3 regions of the Streptomyces sp. NPDC093510 genome follow, and region 1 is predicted to be linked to each of the others. Evidence: riboswitches for the same ligand, from Rfam matches in the RefSeq annotation. Region 1 holds a riboswitch; each other region holds the start of a gene.
The links. Region 1 has a riboswitch for thiamine pyrophosphate ahead of AB0N81_RS30910 (thiamine ABC transporter substrate-binding protein). Riboswitches for the same ligand answer to the same signal wherever they lie in the genome.
Positions count from the first base shown of each region.

Region 2: another riboswitch for thiamine pyrophosphate. It lies ahead of thiO (glycine oxidase ThiO); the one in region 1 lies ahead of AB0N81_RS30910 (thiamine ABC transporter substrate-binding protein).
Region 3: another riboswitch for thiamine pyrophosphate. It lies ahead of thiC (phosphomethylpyrimidine synthase ThiC); the one in region 1 lies ahead of AB0N81_RS30910 (thiamine ABC transporter substrate-binding protein).

Region 1 covers NZ_JBFBEE010000022.1:108,840-113,112, reverse strand. The annotation lists gene frr (ribosome recycling factor) at 1-33, shown strand, start outside; gene AB0N81_RS30920 (phosphatidate cytidylyltransferase) at 71-1,180, shown strand; gene rlmN (23S rRNA (adenine(2503)-C(2))-methyltransferase RlmN) at 1,273-2,379, shown strand; TPP riboswitch at 2,424-2,540, shown strand; gene AB0N81_RS30910 (thiamine ABC transporter substrate-binding protein) at 2,617-3,729, shown strand; gene AB0N81_RS30905 (iron ABC transporter permease) at 3,786-4,273, shown strand, end outside.
Region 2 covers NZ_JBFBEE010000004.1:49,763-54,035, reverse strand. The annotation lists gene AB0N81_RS07310 (Rv2175c family DNA-binding protein) at 1-82, opposite strand, end outside; gene AB0N81_RS07305 (FAD-dependent oxidoreductase) at 135-1,298, opposite strand; TPP riboswitch at 1,500-1,613, shown strand; gene thiO (glycine oxidase ThiO) at 1,611-2,819, shown strand; gene thiS (sulfur carrier protein ThiS) at 2,816-3,028, shown strand; gene AB0N81_RS07290 (thiazole synthase) at 3,035-3,829, shown strand; gene pknB (Stk1 family PASTA domain-containing Ser/Thr kinase) at 4,015-4,273, shown strand, end outside.
Region 3 covers NZ_JBFBEE010000015.1:50,769-55,041, forward strand. The annotation lists gene AB0N81_RS24380 (DUF4234 domain-containing protein) at 1-308, shown strand, start outside; gene thiC (phosphomethylpyrimidine synthase ThiC) at 386-2,185, opposite strand; TPP riboswitch at 2,178-2,333, opposite strand; gene AB0N81_RS24390 (YibE/F family protein) at 2,405-3,826, shown strand; gene AB0N81_RS24395 (SsgA family sporulation/cell division regulator) at 3,971-4,273, opposite strand, start outside.

The sequences.
Region 1 (4,273 bases):
AAGCACAAGGAAGCCGAGCTGCTCGAAGTCTGAGCCGAGGCTCGAGTCCGAGGAATCAGGGAACCCATCCGTGAACGACTCTTCCTGGGGGGCGCCGCCCAGAGCCGGGTATTGGGGGCCGCCCGACCAGGGGCCCGGCCAGGGGGCGACCCCGCCAGGTCCCGCGTACGATGCGCAGGACGCGCTGTTTCCGTCTGAGACGCAGCCCATGCCCATCGTGCCCGACGTACCCGTGAACGGCGGAGACCAGGACGACGACCGGGGGGCCACTCGGATGGGCGGCCCCCTGTTCCGTGACGAGCCTCCGCAGGAGCCCATGCCCAGCGCACCACAGCCGAAGCCCGCCCCGGCGGCACCGCAGAAGAAGAGCGCGGGACGGGATCTCGGGGCGGCCATAGGGGTGGGCGTGGGCCTCGGCGCGGTGATCGTCGCGTCGCTGTTCGTCGTGAAGGCCGCCTTCGTCGGCGTCATAGCGGTCGCCGTCGTCGTCGGCCTCTGGGAGCTCACCTCCCGCCTGGAGGAGCGCAAGGGCATCAAGGCGCCGCTCGTGCCGCTCGCGGTGGGCGGGGCGGCGATGGTCGTCGCCGGGTACGTCCGCGGGCCCGAGGGCGCGTGGGTCGCGATGGCGCTCACCGCGCTCGCCGTGCTGGTCTGGCGGATGACCGAGCCGCCCGAGGGCTATCTGAAGGACGTCACGGCGGGTGTCTTCGCCGCCTTCTACGTGCCGTTCCTCGCGACGTTCGTGGCGCTGATGCTGGCCGCGGACGACGGTCCTCAGCGGGTGCTCACCTTCCTGCTCCTGACCGTGGTCAGCGACACCGGTGCGTACGCGATCGGCTGGCGCTTCGGCAAGCACAAGCTGGCGCCGCGCATCAGCCCCGGCAAGACCCGCGAGGGCCTGGTCGGTGCCGTCACCTTCGCGATGGCCGCGGGCGCGCTGTGCCTGCACTTCCTGATCGACGGCGGCGAGTGGTGGCAGGGGCTGCTGATCGGCCTCGCGGTCGCGGCGAGCGCCACGCTCGGTGACCTCGGCGAGTCGATGATCAAGCGGGACCTCGGCATCAAGGACATGGGCACGCTGCTGCCCGGCCACGGCGGCATCATGGACCGCCTGGACTCGCTCCTGCCGACGGCGCCGGTGGTGTGGCTGCTGCTCGTGGTCTTCGTCGGCTCTGGTTGACACCAGGTCTGACCTGCGTAGATGTGCGTGAGGGGTTCGTTGTCCACAGGGCGGCGAGCCCCTTGTCGTATGTCTGCGACACTGGAAGGACCATGCCTGTACCCGGAGAACTCACTTTCGTCGCGCCCCGCGGTGCCAAGAAGCCCCCGCGGCATCTCGCCGACCTCACGCCCGCCGAGCGCAAGGAAGCCGTCGCCGCCATCGGCGAGAAGCCGTTCCGTGCCAAGCAGCTCTCGCAGCACTACTTCGCGCGGTACGCGCACGACCCGGCCGAGTGGACCGACATCCCCGCCGGTGCGCGCGACAAGCTCCGCGAGGCGCTGCTGCCCGACCTGATGTCCGTGGTGCGGCACATCAGCTGTGACGACGACACGACCCGTAAGACGCTGTGGCGCCTCTTCGACGGGACGCTCGTCGAGTCGGTGCTGATGCGGTATCCGGACCGGGTCACCATGTGCATCAGCTCGCAGGCCGGGTGCGGCATGAACTGCCCCTTCTGCGCCACGGGACAGGCCGGCCTCGACCGGAACCTGTCGACCGGCGAGATCGTGCACCAGATCGTCGACGGCATGCGGGCGCTCAGGGACGGCGAGATCCCGGGCGGGCCCGCCCGGCTGTCGAACATCGTCTTCATGGGCATGGGTGAGCCGCTCGCCAACTACAAGCGCGTGACCGGCGCCATCCGCCGGCTCACCGACCCGGAGCCGGACGGGCTCGGCCTCTCGCAGCGCGGGATCACGGTGTCGACGGTGGGGCTCGTGCCCGCCATCCACCGGTTCTCCGACGAGGGCTTCAAGTGCCGCCTGGCCATCTCGCTGCACGCGCCGGACGACGAGCTGCGTGACACGCTCGTCCCCGTCAACACGCGGTGGAAGGTGCGGGAGGTGCTCGACGCGGGCTGGGAGTACGCGGCCAAGTCCGGCCGCCGCCTCTCCATCGAGTACGCGCTGATCCGGGACATCAACGACCAGGCGTGGCGCGGTGACCGGCTCGGCCGGCTGCTCAAGGGCAAGCCGGTGCACGTGAACCTGATTCCGCTGAACCCGACGCCGGGCTCCAAATGGACGGCGTCGCGGCCCGAGGACGAGAAGGCGTTCGTGGAGGCCATCGCCGCCCATGGTGTGCCGGTCACGATCCGGGACACCCGTGGTCAGGAGATCGACGGAGCGTGCGGCCAGCTCGCCGCGGCCGAGAGGTAGTCTGGCGGACGTACGCCCTTGTAGGAGGGCGTGCACACATCTGCATATTCCGACAGGGGAGCGCCACAGCGCTGAGAGTGCGGCACCTTGGACAGGTGGGCCGCAGACCCTCTGAACCTCGCCCAGGTCATTCTGGGTAGGAAGTTCGGGCATCACTCAAGCTGTAGCGCCCTGCCCGCGTGCCGTCGGCGCGCGGGCAGGGCCGCGTCTCTTCCTGGTCACCCAGGAGGAAAACCAGTGAGCACCACCAAGTCAGTGAGCACCAGGGGCACCACCAAGAAGGTTTCGTTCACCGCCGTGGCGGTCGGCGTCGGGCTCGTCGCGGTCTCCGCGTGCGGCAGCTCCGACAGTGATTCCGGAGGGTCCGACTCCAAGAGCGTGACCCTCGTCAGCCACGACTCCTTCAACGTCTCCAAGGACGTGCTGAAGGACTTCGAGAAGCGCTCCGGCTACAAGGTCAAGGTCCTCAAGGACGGTGACGCGGGCGCCGCCGTGAACAAGGCGATCCTCTCCAAGGACAACCCGCAGGGCGACGTCTTCTTCGGCGTCGACAACACTCTCCTCTCGCGGGCGCTCGACAACGGCCTCTTCCAGTCGTACGAGGTCAAGGGCTCGGAGAAGATCAAGCCGGAGTTCCGGGTCGACCAGGGCAAGCACCGGGTCACGCCCGTCGACAGCGGTGACATCTGCGTCAACTACGACAAGAAGTACTTCGCCGACAAGAAGCTCGCGCCGCCGAAGTCGTTCGAGGACCTGACCGAGCCCGCGTACAAGAACCTCCTCGTCACCGAGAACGCCTCGACCTCCTCTCCCGGCCTCGGTTTCCTGCTCGGCACCGCCGCGAAGTACGGCGACAAGGGCTGGGAGAGCTACTGGAAGAAGCTCAAGGCCAACGGCGTGAAGGTCGTCGACGGCTGGGAGCAGGCCTACAACGAGGAGTTCTCCGGGTCCGCCGGCGGCAAGAAGGCCAAGGGCGACCGGCCGCTCGTCGTCTCCTACGCCTCCTCGCCGCCCGTAGAGGTCCTCTACGGAGAGCCGCAGCCGAAGAAGGCCCCGACCGGCGTCGCGACCGGCACCTGCTTCCGCCAGGTCGAGTACGCGGGCCTGCTCAGCAACGCGAAGAACGAGAAGGGCGGCAAGGCGCTCCTCGACTTCCTCGCGGGCAAGGAGTTCCAGGCGGACATGCCGCTGAACATGTTCGTGAACCCGGTGCGCGAGGGCATCGAGCTGCCCGAGCTGTTCACCGAGCACGGTGTGACGGTCGACAAGCCGCAAACCATGGACCCGAAGAAGATCGCCGACAATCGCGAGCCGTGGATCAAGTCGTGGACCTCGCTCGTACTGAAGTAACGAAGTCACGCTCCCGCGCGGGGTCCGGCCGGGGAAGCGCGGCGCGGCTCGGTCTGATGGTCGCGCCCGTCGCGTTCTTCGCGCTCTTCTTCGCCTATCCGGTCTCGGCGATCGTCGCGCGCGGGCTGCACATCGGCGGGACCTGGCAGTTCGGGCGCATCACGGACGTGCTCGGGCAGTCCGACATCCGGCACGTGCTGTGGTTCACCACCTGGCAGGCGCTCGCGTCGACCGCGCTCACGCTGCTCATCGCGCTCCCCGGCGCGTACGTCTTCGCGCGCTTCGAGTTCCCGGGCAAGGGCGTGCTGCGGGCCGTCGTCACCGTGCCGTTCGTGCTGCCGACGGTCGTCGTCGGGACGGCCTTCCTCGCGCTGATCGGGCGGGGCGGGCTCTTCGACGAGCTGTGGGGCGTGCGCCTGGACACCACTGTGTGGGCGATCCTGCTCGCGCACGTGTTCTTCAACTACGCGGTCGTCGTACGGACCGTCGGCGGGCTCTGGTCGCAGCTCGACCCGCGGCAGGAGGAGGCCGCGCGGATGCTCGG
Region 2 (4,273 bases), on a different contig from region 1:
CGACATCGAGCATTTCCGCGATGTCGGGGAGGTGCAGCCAGTCGGGGACGAGAGCATCAGTCTTTGCGTCAATCTCGGTCACATGGTCAAGCGTATCCCTGGCCGGTGACACGCACCGGACGGCGCCCGTCCGGCTACAGCGCCGCCTTCTTCAGCGGGACCGACGGGTCCGCCGTCAGGCCCGCGTCCAGCCGGGTGCCCGACTCGATCAGCCTGCGGCCCTGGGCCAGGTCCCTGGGGCGGCCCACCGCGAGGACCGCGACGAGGGCGCCGTCCCGCAGCCAGCACACCGACCAGGCCACGCCCGTCGGGTCGCCGCGCCACACCAGCTCGTCCGCGGAGGCGTGGTGGCCCGCGTACTGCACGAAGCGGCCGAACTGCTCCGACCAGAAGTACGGCACCGGGTCGTACGCCGCCGGTGTCTCGCCGATGATGTTCGCCGCCACCGTGCGCGGGCCCTGCAGCGCGTTGTCCCAGTGGTGCACGAGAAGACGCTCGCCGTACCTTCCCGAAGGGAAGGAGGAGCAGTCGCCGACCGCGTACACGTCGGGGGCGGAGGCCCGCAGGCCGTCGTCGGTCACGACCTCCCGGTGGATTCCCAGCTCGATGTCGGAGCCGGCGAGCCAGGCCGTCGCGGGCCGCGCCCCGATGCCGACGACGACGGCGCCCGCGGGCAGCCGGGTCCCGTCGGACAGGACGACCTCGCCCGGTTCGACGCGCTCCACGCGCGCGTGGGTGCGCAGGACCGCCCCGGAGTCCGCGTACCAGCCCGTCATGGGGACCGCGACCTCTTCGGGCAGCGCCCCGGCGAGCGGCCGTGCGGCGGCCTCGACCACGGTGACGGAACAGCCCGCCTCGCGCGCGGCGGTCGCGAACTCCGCGCCGATCCAGCCCGCGCCGACGACCACGACGTCCTGCTGCCGGGCGAGGACCGGGCGCAGCCGCTCGGCGTCGTCCAGGGTGCGCAGGAGGTGCACGCCGGGGACGCCCTCGGTGCCGGGCAGCCGGATCGGTTCGGCGCCGGTCGCGACGACCAGGACGTCGTACGCGAGGGAGCCCTCGGCGGTGTCCAGCGCGTGGTCGGCGGGGCGCACGCCGGTGACCTCGCGGCCCAGGACCAGCTCGATGCCGAGCGCCTCGAAGTCGATGTCGAAGGCGGAGCCCTCCGCCTTGCCGAGCAGCACCGCCTTGGACAGCGGAGGCCTGTCGTACGGCTGGTGCGGCTCCGCCCCGACGAGGGTGACCGTTCCGGTGAACCCTTGTTCGCGCAGGGCCACCGCGGTCTGCACCCCGGCCATTCCGGCGCCGACGATGACGACGCGCCGCTCCGCCTGCCGCTGTTTCCCGCTCTGCCTCTGCTGGTCGCTCACCCGATCACTGTAGGACGGCCGCGGGGAGCGGCTTCAGGTGCGGGCGGGGAGATCTCTGACACACCGTCACTGCCCGCACCCGGACAGCTCCCCTACTGCCACGCGGAGCGACGGGCTAGGCTGACGGTGCAGAGCACTCGCGGGAGCCCGGACGCACCGGGCTGAGAGGGAGGCTGGGACGGCCTCCGACCGTACGAACCTGATCCGGGTCATGCCGGCGAAGGGAGGGGCTGGACGCCCATGCATCCACGTACGACAGCACCATCCGCCGCCTCTGACGTCCTCGTCGTGGGAGGCGGCGTCATCGGCCTGGTCACGGCCTGGCGGGCCGCCCAGCGCGGGCTCTCCGTCGCGCTCGTCGACCCCGAGCCGGGCGGCGGCGCCGCGCAGGTCGCGGCGGGCATGCTGGCCGCCGTCACCGAACTGCACTACGGCGAGCAGACGCTGCTCGGCCTCAACGTCGAATCCGCCCGCCGCTATCCCGCCTTCGCCGCCGAGCTGACCGAGGCGAGCGGGCAGGACCTCGGCTATCGCGCGTGCGGCACGCTCGCCGTCGCGCTCGACTCCGACGACCGCGCCCACCTGCGCGAACTCCACGCGCTGCAACGCCGTTCGGGGCTCGAATCGGAGTGGCTGAGCGGCCGCGAGTGCCGCCGCCTGGAGCCGATGCTCGCTCCGGGGGTACGCGGCGGGCTGCGGGTCGACGGCGACCACCAGGTCGACCCGCGCCGGCTCGCGGCGGCACTCGTGGTGGCCTGCGAGCGGGCCGGTGTGGCCGTCCACCGCGGCTGGGCGGAGCGCCTCTCGGTCGCGGACGACCGGGCGCGCGGCGTCGTCCTCGCCGACGGCACCGAGCTGAGCGCGGACCTGACTGTGCTGGCGGCGGGCAGTCTCAGCGGGCGTCTCGGAGGCGTCCCGGACGACGTCGTGCCGCCCGTGCGGCCCGTCAAGGGCCAGGTGCTGCGGCTGACGGTGCCGAAGGCGTACGCGCCGTTCCTGAGCCGCACCGTGCGGGCCGTGGTGCGCGGCAGCCACCTCTACCTCGTACCGCGCGAGAACGGCGAGCTCGTCGTCGGCGCGACCAGCGAGGAGCTCGGCTGGGACACGACGGTGACCGCGGGCGGCGTGTACGAACTGCTGCGGGACGCGCACGAACTCGTCCCCGGCATCACGGAGCTGCCGCTGACCGAGACCTGCGCCGGCCTGCGCCCCGGCTCGCCGGACAACGCGCCGCTGCTCGGCCCGACGCGCCTCGCCGGGCTCCACCTGGCCACCGGGCACCACCGCAACGGCGTCCTGCTGACGCCTCTCACAGGTGACGTCATGGCGCACGCCCTGACCACCGGTGAACTGCCGGACGAGGCGCTCCCGTTCACCCCGCTCCGCTTCGCCGAGCCCTCCCCCGTACCCCCTCCCGCCACGCCGCACTTCACGGAGCAGCACGCATGAGCACGCCCTTCGCCGTTTCCGTCAACGGGGAGGCACGCGACGTGGCCTCGGGCACCACGCTCGAAGCCGTCGTGGCCACCCTCTCCTCGGCGCACTCCGGTGTCGCCGCCGCCGTCAACGAAACCGTCGTCCCGCGCGCGCAGTGGCCCGCCACGACGCTCGCCGAGGGCGACCGCGTCGAAATACTCACCGCCGTCCAGGGAGGCTGAACCACCATGGCAGACGACCCCTTCGTCATCGGCGGGCTCACCCTCTCCTCGCGCCTGATCATGGGCACGGGAGGGGCGCCCAGCCTCGACGTCCTGGAGCGGTCCCTCGTCGCGTCCGGCACGGAGCTGACCACCGTCGCGATGCGCCGCCTCGACCCGGGCGTGCAGGGCTCCGTGCTCTCCGTCCTGGACCGGCTCGGCATCCGTGTCCTGCCCAACACGGCGGGCTGCTTCACGGCGGGCGAGGCCGTCCTGACCGCCCGGCTCGCGCGGGAGGCGCTCGGCACGGACCTGGTGAAGCTGGAGGTGATCGCCGACGAGCGCACCCTGCTGCCCGATCCGGTCGAGCTCCTGGACGCCGCCGAGACCTTGGTGGACGACGGTTTCACCGTCCTGCCGTACACGAACGACGACCCGGTGCTCGCGCGGAAGCTGGAGGACGTGGGCTGCGCGGCGATCATGCCGCTCGGCTCGCCCATCGGCTCCGGGCTCGGCATCCGCAATCCGCACAACTTCCAGCTGATCGTGGAGCACGCGCGCGTGCCGGTGATCCTCGACGCGGGCGCGGGCACGGCGTCCGACGCGGTGATCGCGATGGAGCTGGGGTGCGCGGGTGTGATGCTCGCCTCCGCGGTGACGCGGGCGCAGGAGCCGGTCCTGATGGCCGAGGCCATGCGGCACGGCGTCGAGGCCGGGCGGCTCGCGCGCCGGGCCGGGCGTATCCCGCGGCGGCACTTCGCCGAGGCGTCCTCTCCTGCGGAGGGTATGGCGCGGCTCGATCCGGAGCGGCCCGCGTTCTGACACCCTCGCCGTGCCAGGGAGGGTCTGTTCGTTCGCGGCTGCCCGCCAGTGGGGGCTTGTCGCGCGGTTCCCCGCGCCCCTGACGGGGCGCCCCGGCCCGTCGCCTGTCACAGCTCGGCTGCAGTCCGGCCGCGGGGAGGACCGGCCGGGACGAGGTGTCGGTGGCGGCTCGTAGACTCCCCTGCGTGGACACGACCCTTCAGGACCCGCTCGTCGGGCAGCTGCTCGACAGCCGTTACCGCATCGACGGGCGCGTCGCGGTCGGCGGGATGGCCACGGTCTACCGGGCCGTGGACACCCGCCTCGACCGCGTGCTCGCGCTCAAGGTGATGCACCCGACGCTGGCGGCCGACGCCTCCTTCGTGGACCGTTTCATCCGCGAGGCCAAATCGGTGGCCCGCCTCTCCCATCCGAACGTGGTCGGTGTCTTCGACCAGGGCACGG
Region 3 (4,273 bases), on a different contig from region 1:
CCGTCTATCGGTCGATGCGCTTCTGGTGGCAGATCCAGCTCACGGAACAGGACTTCGACGACAAGCTCAGCGTCGCCTGGGTAAAGCTCGGGATTGTCCGGTACCCACTGACCTTCAAACCCGTCCAGATCCTGAACCGCAGTTTCGGTATGCACTTCCTCCTCTCGTTCGTCACGTTCGGGATCTACGGCATCGTGTGGGACTACCGACTTCACACCGACCCCGAGAAGCTCTACCCCGAGGTGCACTCCACCGAGGACGCCGTCCTCAACGCCCTGCGGGTCGCCGAACCGGTCCTCCCTCACTAGACATCCGCTGCTGTTCGCCGCACGAGGAAGCGCCGCCCCGGAAGTCGAAATCTCCCGGAACGGCGCTTACCTGCTCGTCAGTCCGCCAACGGCAGGTACACCCGATTACCGCTCGCCGCGAACTCCTTCGACTTCTGCTCCATGCCCGCCGCGATCTCCTCCGAGTCCAGATCACCGCCGTGCTGTCGACGGATGTCCTGCGAGATCTTCATGCTGCAGAACTTCGGCCCGCACATCGAGCAGAAGTGCGCCGTCTTCGCGGGCTCGGCCGGCAGCGTCTCGTCGTGGAACTCCCGTGCCGTGACCGGGTCGAGCGCCAGGTTGAACTGGTCCTCCCAGCGGAACTCGAAGCGTGCGTCCGAGAGCGCGTCGTCCCAGTCCTGTGCGCCCGGGTGCCCCTTGGCGAGGTCCGCCGCGTGCGCCGCGATCTTGTACGTGATGACACCGGTCTTCACGTCGTCGCGGTTGGGCAGACCCAGGTGCTCCTTGGGCGTGACGTAGCAGAGCATGGCCGTGCCCCACCAGCCGATCATCGCGGCGCCGATGCCGGAGGTGATGTGGTCGTAGGCGGGGGCGATGTCGGTGGTCAGCGGGCCGAGCGTGTAGAACGGCGCCTCCTCGCAGATCTCCTGCTGGAGGTCGATGTTCTCCTTGATCTTGTGCATCGGGACGTGACCGGGGCCCTCGATCATCGTCTGTACGTTGTGACGCTTGGCGATCGTGTTGAGTTCCCCGAGCGTCCTCAACTCGGCGAACTGCGCTTCGTCGTTGGCGTCCGCGATCGAACCGGGCCGCAGGCCGTCGCCGAGCGAGTACGTCACGTCGTACGCCGCGAGGATCTCGCAGAGCTCCTCGAAGTGCTCGTAGAGGAAGCTCTCCTTGTGGTGCGCGAGACACCAGGCGGCCATGATCGAACCGCCGCGCGAGACGATGCCGGTCTTGCGGCGCGCGGTGAGCGGGACGTACGGGAGGCGCACTCCCGCGTGGACCGTCATGTAGTCCACGCCCTGTTCGGCCTGCTCGATGACCGTGTCCTTGTAGATCTCCCAGGTCAGCTCCTCAGCCTTGCCGTCGACCTTCTCCAGGGCCTGGTAGAGGGGGACGGTGCCGATCGGGACGGGGGAGTTGCGCAGGACCCACTCGCGGGTGGTGTGGATGTTGCGGCCGGTGGACAGGTCCATGACCGTGTCCGCGCCCCACTGGGTCGCCCAGGTCATCTTGTCCACCTCCTCCTCGATGGAGGAAGTGACCGCGGAGTTGCCGATGTTGGCGTTCACCTTCACCAGGAACTTCTTGCCGATGATCATCGGCTCGATCTCCGGGTGGTTCACGTTGGCGGGGATCACCGCACGGCCCGCGGCGACCTCCGCCCGCACGATCTCGGGGTCCATGTTCTCGCGGATCCCGATGAACTCCATCTCGGGCGTGATCTCGCCGCGGCGGGCGTACGCGAGCTGCGTCACCGCCTGCCCCGCGCGGCCGCGGCGCGGCTGGCGGGGACGGCCGGGGAAGACCGCGTCCAGGTTCTTGAGCCCGCCGCGCGGCGAGGTGTGCTTGATGCCGTCGTCCTCGGGACGGGGCGGACGGCCCACGTACTCCTCGGTGTCGCCGCGGGCGATGATCCAGTTCTCCCGCAGCGGCGGCAGGCCGCGGCGTACGTCGGTCTCGGCCGACGGGTCGGTGTACGGGCCCGAAGTGTCGTACAGGGTGACGGCCTTGCCGTTGGTGAGGTGCACCTGGCGGACCGGCACGCGCAGGTCGGGGCGTGAACCCTCGACATACGCCTTGTGCCAGCCGATGGACTTCCCGGCCCCGTCAGCTGCGGTGGTGCTGTCGTCGCTGCTGGAGGCAGGCGTGCGTGCGTCCGATGTGGTCATGAGACCTACTCCCTACGCCGGCATTACCCGGTAACAGGTTCGGCGGTCGACGCAGCGGATCCCGTACGGTTCGTGCACTCCTGGTGCAGTTTCGTACGGAGGTCAGCGCCCTCTCAGCCCGGTGCTCCGAGCTCCCGCGATTGCAAAGGTGGCTCCACGCTAGCGTCATGTCGGCCGCGCTGAACAGAGGGCCCCCTCCGTTCTTGCGATGATCGGGCAGTGACCACCACAGAGCCGCCGCCCCCGCCGCCCTCGCAGCCGCCTGCCTCCGGGACGCCTCCGGAGGGGCACGGACACGGACATTCCCACAGCCACGGACCGGCCGCGCCCGTCTCCGAACACCTGCGCAAGGTCATCGCCGCGGTGCTGATTCCCTTCGCCACCGCGGTCGTCGTGGGGCTCGTGGTGCTCTGGCCCGGCGGCACACCCTCGCACGAGCGGACCGGTGTCGGTTTCGACCGGCAGACGCAGTCGGCCAAGGTGACGAAGGTGCAGGAGCTGCCCTGCAAGGACCTCAGCCCCTCGCAGCCCCCGCCGAACGGTGACACGTCCACCGCCGAGGGCCAGTCCGCCCAGTCCCGGGCCGCGGGCACCTGCAAGAAGGCGACGATCGAGGTGAGCAGCGGCAAGGACAGGGGCCGCACCTTCGTCGAGATCATCCAGCCGGACTCGCCCCGGCAACTGCGCCAGGGCCAAGAGGTGGTGGTCGCCTACGAGCCCAAGGCGCCCGAGGGGCTGCAGTACTCGGTCACCGATGTGAACCGAAAGATCCCGATGGCGCTGCTCGCCGGCATCTTCGCGCTCGCCGTCGTCGTGGTGGGACGGCTGCGCGGTGTGATGGCCCTGGTCGCGCTCGCCATCAGCTTCATGGTGCTCACGTTCTTCATCCTGCCGGCCATCCTTCAGGGCTCGAACCCGCTGGTCGTGGCGGTGATCGGGGCGAGCGCCATCATGCTGATCGCGCTCTATCTCTGCCATGGCCTCACCGCCCGCACCTCGGTCGCGGTACTCGGCACGCTCATCTCCCTCCTCCTCATCGGCCTGCTCGGCTCGCTCTTCATCGGCTGGGCCGCGCTCACCGGCAACACGGACGACAACACAGGCCTCATTCATGGCCTGTACCCGTCCATCGACATGAGCGGCCTGCTGCTCGCGGGCGTCATCATCGGCTCGCTCGGCGTCCTCGACGACGTGACCGTCACCCAGACCTCGGCGGTCTGGGAGCTGCATCAGGCCAATCCGACGATGGGCTGGCGTGGCCTGTACCGCGCGGGCATCCGCATCGGCCGCGACCACATCGCCTCGGTCGTCAACACCCTCGTCCTCGCCTACGCGGGTGCCGCACTGCCCCTGTTGCTGCTCTTCTCGATCGCGCAGTCCAGCGTGGGCACGGTCGCCAACAGCGAGTTGGTCGCCGAGGAGATCGTGCGCACTCTGATCGGCTCGATCGGTCTGGTCGCCTCTGTCCCGGTGACGACCGCGCTGGCCGCCCTGGTCGTTTCGGCGGACCGCACCCCCGCGGGCGGAGCGGGTGCCGTCGCCGGTTCGGGAGCTGCCGTCGGCTCAGGAGCTTCCGCCGGTGGCACCGGGAGCGGGGCTCGCTCCTTGCGGGGCGGTACGGGGCGACGCCGCAAGCGGTGACCGCGGCGGGGTGCCGCCCGTACGGACCACCACCGGCGCATCGCCGATGTACGGGCGGTGCACGAGCGGTGCGCTACCGGCCCGCCACCGGTCCCCTGAAATGCACCAAAATGCCTTCGCCGCACCTCCGTTGACGCCGGTAGGTCAGCCCGCGTTCTGCTCCTCGGCGAGGATGCGGTCGAGCGCCTCGTCGAGATGCGCCTCGAAGTCAGCGAGCGCCCGCTCCTGCCCGAGCGGCACCAACTTGTCCGTACGGTCGAGGAAGGCGAGCAGTGGCGGAATGCCCACCCGGAACAGCGCCCGGTCCCCGCCGACCTGCAGCCTGATCAGAGCCTCGTCGAACAGGTCGGGGCCGGTGGGCTCGACGCGGACATCACCGTCCCCGCACGGCCTACCCACCCCGTCGATCAGCAGCTCCCGCCCGAACGCCCAGGTCACCGGCGTGTC